DNA from 2 places in the Rhizobium sp. CB3090 genome. Region 1 is predicted to be linked to the other one. Evidence: predicted binding sites of a transcription regulator. Region 1 holds the regulator's gene; the other holds the start of a gene.
The links. Region 1 encodes LexA, which represses DNA repair genes until DNA is damaged. Its sites were predicted from a motif close to TGTTCNNNNTGTGTTCNG; they were not measured.

Region 1 (3,413 bases):
CACCGACGTGGCCAAGGCGAAAAAGATCGCGAAGCAAATCGGAGAGCAGCTGAAGGAAGATCCGGAAATCGGGCCGCAAATCCTCGAGACCCTGAAAATGAAGGGCGTCGAACAGATCGGCGACTTCGGTATCGAACTGAGCTTTGCCTTCACCGTCCTTCCCGGTCGGCAAACCTACATCCGGCGGCAAGCCTATACCATGATCCGCGACGCCTTCATGGAAAACGGTATCGAATTCGCTCAGCCGACTGTCCAAGTGGGCGGGGAGGAGAAATCCGACGTCGCTGCCGCCGCTTTGACGATGCACAAAAAGAGAACCGCTGAACAGATGCCACAATCGCCGGCGCCACCGACGTGAAACATTCGCGTGAGATCGGCCCCCTCGCTCACACTGAGGCGCTTCCTCGGCGAAGCAACTCCCCGAACCTGATAGCGGACAACGTTGGATAGGAAGGAGATCAAGCGTGCTGAACGACCAGCTAACGTCTGCTGCCGCACACGTTATTCAAATAGCGCTGACGCCGGTCTTTTTGCTGGCCGGCACTGCCGGGTGTCTGAATGTCTTCTCGGCCAGGCTCGCTCGCGTCTCCGACCGGGTCAACAGCCTTTTCGAACGGGTGACCTCGGAGGACCCGGATGAAACGCGATTGCTGCAACTCTACTATCTGCGGCGGCGAACATTGGCGCTCGAGATTGCTGTCCTGCTCGGCACGGCATCCGGTGTGTGCACATGCCTTGCGACGCTCGGCCTCATGAGCGGAGCGATTCGCCAGCAATTCCGCGAGCAGATGCTGCTCTGGTTCTTCGGCCTTGCCGTCATCGCGCTCATGGGCGCTTTTGTGGCCTTCCTCTTCGAAATGATTCTGGCTGGGCACAGCATGCTGAGGCAGATCGCAAACGATCGCACCTTGCTCGAACATAGGCACAGGAGTTCGAGAAAGGAATCAACCTATTGAAATCAGGTCCAATTTACTAGTGACTGCGCCAGTCTCAGCCGCTCTGAAATCCGATCTTCCTTGCCTAATCTGCAGCTTGCTCTCCATCGTTCGTAGAGCATCGTCCTCCAAAGAGCTTATTGAGCAAACAACGCGGCTTTTCATTGCTTTTGGGATGGGTCGCTTCCGACCGGCGAAATTTTACGCTGCGAGTTTTCGCATATATTTCCGCCGCTTAGCGCGTAGACATCGGGAAAATCCATCCGGCCAGGACTTGTTATGTTCCCGTTTATTTGATGCGCTTACAAAATCTTCACCAAAATTTAAGGGCTTGCGGAACACATATGGAACATATAGTGTTCGTTCTGGATTTGTTTCACGACGCCTTCTCAGTCCCGAGGTTCAAAACGATGTTGACGCGCAAGCAGCAGGAACTGCTTCTCTTCATTCACGAGCGCATGAAGGAGTCCGGTGTTCCGCCATCTTTCGATGAGATGAAAGATGCGCTGGACCTTGCGTCCAAGTCCGGCATTCACCGTCTCATCACAGCTTTGGAAGAGCGCGGCTTCATACGCCGCCTCCCGAACCGGGCCCGGGCACTGGAGGTCATCAAGCTGCCGGAGGCCTATAGCCCGAGCCTACAGCCGCGCCGCGGCTTTTCGCCAAGCGTCATCGAGGGCAGCCTTGGCAAGCCGCAGCTTGTGCCGCCACCCGCTCCCAGCAGGCCAGTGAATGAGGAAAACAACAGTTCGGTCTCGGTCCCTGTCATGGGCCGCATCGCCGCCGGCGTTCCGATCTCGGCCATCCAGAACAATACCCACGACATCACCGTTCCCGCCGACATGCTTGGCTCCGGCGAGCACTATGCGCTGGAGGTCAAGGGTGACTCGATGATCGATGCCGGCATCTTCGACGGCGATACCGTCATTATCCGCAATGCCACGACTGCCAATCCTGGCGACATCGTCGTTGCTCTCGTCGATGATGAGGAGGCGACGTTGAAGCGGTTTCGTCGCAAGGGCGCCTCGATCGCGCTTGAAGCGGCGAACCCTGCTTACGAGACCCGCATCTTCGGGCCGGATCGTGTGAAGGTGCAAGGCAAGCTTGTCGGCCTCATTCGCCGCTATCACTGACCGGTGACACCCGTGCGATCGGCGCTCCGAAAGTGCCCGTTCGCCAGTCATAGGCGCGATGAAGGCTCCATGGCCGCGTCAGATTGTCGAACGCAGTCGTTATTGCTGGTTTGTCGGCGCTGAGGTTCATTTCGATAGCTCCCGTCCGGCGTAGCGTTGCGCCGGTAAAAAGCATCGCGCCGGAGCGGCAGCGATCCAGACGCAGCCGTACGGGAGTGACGACAATATTGGCAGTGTCGCAGGCCGCAGCGAGATAGGCAGCGTCTTCAATGGTGACAAGCATCTCACCATTCTCCAGCATTGCCACGCACCACGCACCTTTCTGGCAGGCGAAGCCGCCCTGCCCGGCATCGTCCAGTGCAGCATCCATCGCCTTTCGAACTGCGCTCTGTTCTTCGGAACTCAGGCGGCGATGCTTGTCCGATTTGCTGATTTTAGGGAGCTGGCTGTCGGGCGGAAGCATCATCGGCGGTTGCTGCTCAGTGATCGCCAGGGCTCTTTGCCACTGCCCGAAGATGAAATCGGGCGGTTTTTCACGATTGGTCGTCAACGCACCATTGCGCAGCAAGGCGACCAGCGTGCCATCCTCGGAGATCATCAGATCGGGTTTTGGGACACCGGGGCTGAGGGTCACGACGGCGACCGAACCGAGGATCACAAGCGCACCCGCATGCCGCAATCGTGTTTTCAGCAAGGTCATCAGCAAGAAGCCGGTTATGACCGTCGGAAACAGCCAGACCGGTAGCCGGCCAAAAGGAATATTGCCACCCCAAGCGGCGACCGTTTTGGCAATGGCGATGACGACATCAAGTCCCGCGCCGGTGACCTGCCAGAATGGAGCATCGACGCCAAATGGCATCAGCATCGTAGCCGCCATGCCAAATGGCATGATGATAAAGGAGACGACCGGCATCGCCGCCAGATTGGCGAGAAGACCATATGTCGCCAATCGGTGAAAATGTTCTATCGAGAAGATAGCGGTCGATGCGCCGCCGATAAAGGAAGTCGACAATATGCCTCCGAAGAAGCGCGAGACCAAGAGCAGCGGACGCATGAGCCGGAACCGGGAGAGAATGCTCTCCCGATGCGGTCTTTTCGTCCAGAGCGAATAACCGGACACCAGTGCCAACGTCGCCGCGTAAGACATCTGAAAACTTGGACCGAGTGCCTGCGACGGCGACAGAATGAGGATGACGATCGCTGACAGCGCCACATTGCGAAGGCTGAGGGATGGCCGATCGAAGAGCACGGCGACCAGCATGATCGCCATCATGATGAAAGCGCGCTCTGCCGATACCCCGAAGCCGGAAATGAGATAATAGGCCGTCACCGTGATCAACGCGCC
Region 2 (3,413 bases), 670 kb from region 1:
ATCGACATGAAGCCGGACATGCCCTGGACGATATAATCATAGCCTGCGAGACCGGCATAAGGGCCGGTCTGGCCGAAGCCGGTGATCGAACAATAGACCAATTTGGGATTGATCTTCCTCAGGCTCTCGTAGTCGAGGCCATATTTGACAAGGCCGCCAAGCTTGAAATTCTCGATCAGCACATCGGCGGTCATGACCAGCCGTCGAACGAGGGCTTGACCTTTTTCCGTCTTGAGATCAGCGACAACGGAACGCTTGCCGCGATTGGCGGAGTGGTAGTAGGCGGCGGACAGGTTTTCCCCATCCTTTCCCTCGACGAAGGGCGGACCCCACTGGCGCGTGTCGTCGCCTCCATCGGGATTCTCGACCTTTATGACATCGGCGCCGAGATCGGCCAGCATCTGCCCAGCCCAGGGACCGGCAAGAACGCGGGCCAGTTCGATGACGCGAATGCCGGAAAGCGGCGGTTTCTTAGTCCTATGATCGGTCATGTCGGTCCAGACGGGCGGCTACGGCGTAAACGTACTCTCAGATGTATCGGATACGGGCTTGGAAGCAAAGCGGCGCTCGCGCCAGAGAATATAAAGGCCGGAGGCGATGATGATGGATATCCCGACCCCTTTTTATCAGATATCTGTCAGCTCCGATTGATGCAAACGGGGCGGGGAACTGCCGGTGGCCCTCATTCGAATATTCCTATGGGAATCAGACTTTTGCAGTCACCTGTTTACACCAGCTCGCAAAATCCGAGATGGCTCCGGCCGCGCCGATCTCGTTCAGAGTCTCGTGCCGCATGTCCTGATGGATGGTCATGGTGATATGCGAAAATCCGGCCTTTTTCAAATGGTTTGCCAGCCAGGAGACCGCTTTTCCATTGTTCGTCGCGGGGTCACGCTCGCCGCCGACGAGATGAATCGGCATGTCGCGCCGAAGCCGATCGAGGTGATCCCTTTGCTGTGCGCGGAAAGTCAGCTCGAAAACATCTAGCCACAGCGAGACCGACGCGTCGAAGCCGCAGAGCGGGTCGGCAATGTACTTATCCACCTCTTCCGGAATACGCGACAGCCAGTCGAATTCGGTGCGGCGATTGGCAATGGATTGGCCCCAGGCGTCGAAGGTCAGCTTTGGCAGCAGCCCGCTCGGGACATCGGAGCCCTTCAGCATGCGTTCCGCCTTCAGGATGACTTGCGCAGCGCGCCCGGCAAGGCCTGGATTGAAATTCGAATTCCAAACCGTGACGGCGTCGAACTTATCGGGATGAGTCACCGCCACGTTGAGGCTGATCAAACCACCCATGGAGTGACCGAAGAGGATGACTGGCAGACCGGGATGGGCAGTCGCGGCAAGCTCGCGGATCGCCATCACATCGGCAATGACCGCATCGACGCCGTTGCGCCTTGCGAAGCGGCCGAGTGGGGCGTCGGCAGCCGTCGTCTCGCCATGGCCGCGATGATCATGGGCGTAGACGTGAAATCCGTGCGCCGCCATCGCTCCGGCAAAGCGTTCGTAGCGACGGGAATGTTCGGCAAGGCCGTGGCTGATGAGAAGCACGCCACGGACATCGCCCTCTGCCGGCGCATGATGATAGGCGAGTGTCGCACCTGTCGGACTATTCAGACGCTTCGTTTCGGCAAACATGATGCACGTTTCCTCCCCATCGGGACGAAAGGTCATCGCTGCCGCGATTGCAATGCGCGGTTAGTGAAGCTCACAGAAATAAATTTTCGCGGTCGTTGCGATTTAGGGTTGCGTGCTGCCGATCAAACTGCTTATTTGTTCTCATATTGTTCTGTTTTGGAGGTATGAAATGAGGCCTTGGCTTCAAGGGTTTGCAGTTGCGGTCTGGGCTGCGATGGTGATGGTGACGAGCGCCGTGGCTGAGGAGAATAGCCACGGGCGAACGCGCTTTATTCTGGCGGCAAGTTGGGAACCCGCGTTCTGCGCGACGAACCAAAAGAAGGCAGAATGCCGAAATCAATCATCGAATAATTTCGACGCCAAGAACTTTTCGCTGCATGGTCTTTGGCCGATGCGGCAGGAATATTGCGATGTTTCCGATGATCTGAAGCAGTCCGATCGCAGCAGCGATTGGAAAGATCTGCCGGCTGTTCAACTGTCGGCGGAAACTAAGGCTTCGCTGGATAAAGTCATGCCCGGCACGCAATCCGGTCTGGAACGGCATGAGTGGATCAAGCATGGCAGTTGCACCAAGCTCAGCGCCGATGATTATTTCGGGACTGCAGTGGGCTTGATCAACGAACTCAACACTTCTGCCGTGCGCGATCTTTTCGCGCAGAATATCGGCAAGACGCTCGATGCCGAAGCCATCAAGGCTGCGTTTAATAAAAGCTTTGGCGCAGGCGCCAGCGATCGCGTGAAAATGAGCTGCCGCCAGGTCGGCAAGGTACGCGTGATCTCGGAACTGACGATCGGCCTGTCTGAAGATGCCATCCAGCCGTCGCCAGAAGGCGAGCCCCGACTTGAGCAACTGATCCAGAGTGCCGGCAAAACATCGTTCGGCTGTGATCAGGGCGTCGTGGACGCGGCGGGTTTCTGACATCCAGCAGCGGCTCGGCGCGGATAAATGCCCTCGGACAAGGTTTCGCCGTTGCCCGGGGGCGGGGTTTCGCCTACATAGCGGCACAATTCGCAATGTTATCCGCCTGTGGAGTAACCCAAGCTATGGCACGTCAGTTCATCTATCATATGGCCGGTCTGAATAAGGCCTATGGCGCCAAGAAGATTCTGGAAAATATTCATCTCTCCTTTTATCCCGACGCCAAAATCGGCATTCTCGGCCCGAACGGTGCCGGTAAGTCGACCGTGCTGCGCATCATGGCCGGCCTCGACAAGGAATATACCGGCGAAGCCTGGCTGGCCGAAGGCGCCACCATCGGCTACCTGCCGCAGGAGCCTCAGCTCGATCCCAACAAGACGGTGTTCGAAAACGTCATGGAAGGCGTTGCCAAGAAAACCGAAATCCTCAATCGCTACAACGAATTGATGATGAACTATTCCGACGAGACTGCGGAAGAGGGCGCCAAGCTCCAGGACATCATCGACAGCCAGAATCTCTGGGATCTGGAAAGTCAGGTCGAGATGGCGATGGAAGCATTGTGCTGCCCGCCGCGCGATGCCGAAGTCACCAGCCTTTCCGGCGGTGAGCGCCGCCGTATCGCGCTTTGCCGCCTGCTTCTCTCGCAGCCGGACCTGCTGCTGCTCGACGAACCGACCAACCATCTCGACGCCGAGACCATCGCCTGGCTGGAAAAGCACCTGCGCGACTATCCGGGTGCCGTGATGATGATCACCCACGACCGCTACTTCCTCGACAATGTTACCGGCTGGATTCTCGAACTCGACCGCGGCCGCGGCATTCCCTACGAAGGCAACTATTCCGCTTACCTGCAGGC

Region 2: QA646_RS09590 (ribonuclease) is a predicted target of LexA. The motif match lies at 1,775-1,792, and genes of this name have one in related genera.

Annotation. Positions count from the first base shown of each region.
Region 1 covers NZ_CP121662.1:1,310,180-1,313,592, reverse strand. Annotated here, with positions in the region: gene QA646_RS06435 (mechanosensitive ion channel domain-containing protein) at 1-358, shown strand, start outside; gene QA646_RS06430 (DUF2721 domain-containing protein) at 465-956, shown strand; gene lexA (transcriptional repressor LexA) at 1,346-2,068, shown strand; gene QA646_RS06420 (ComEC/Rec2 family competence protein) at 2,049-3,413, opposite strand, start outside.
Region 2 covers NZ_CP121662.1:1,981,564-1,984,976, reverse strand. Annotated here, with positions in the region: gene QA646_RS09605 (CaiB/BaiF CoA-transferase family protein) at 1-491, opposite strand, end outside; partial or broken gene QA646_RS09600 (EamA/RhaT family transporter) at 510-623, opposite strand; gene QA646_RS09595 (alpha/beta hydrolase) at 706-1,638, opposite strand; gene QA646_RS09590 (ribonuclease) at 1,808-2,557, shown strand; gene ettA (energy-dependent translational throttle protein EttA) at 2,683-3,413, shown strand, end outside.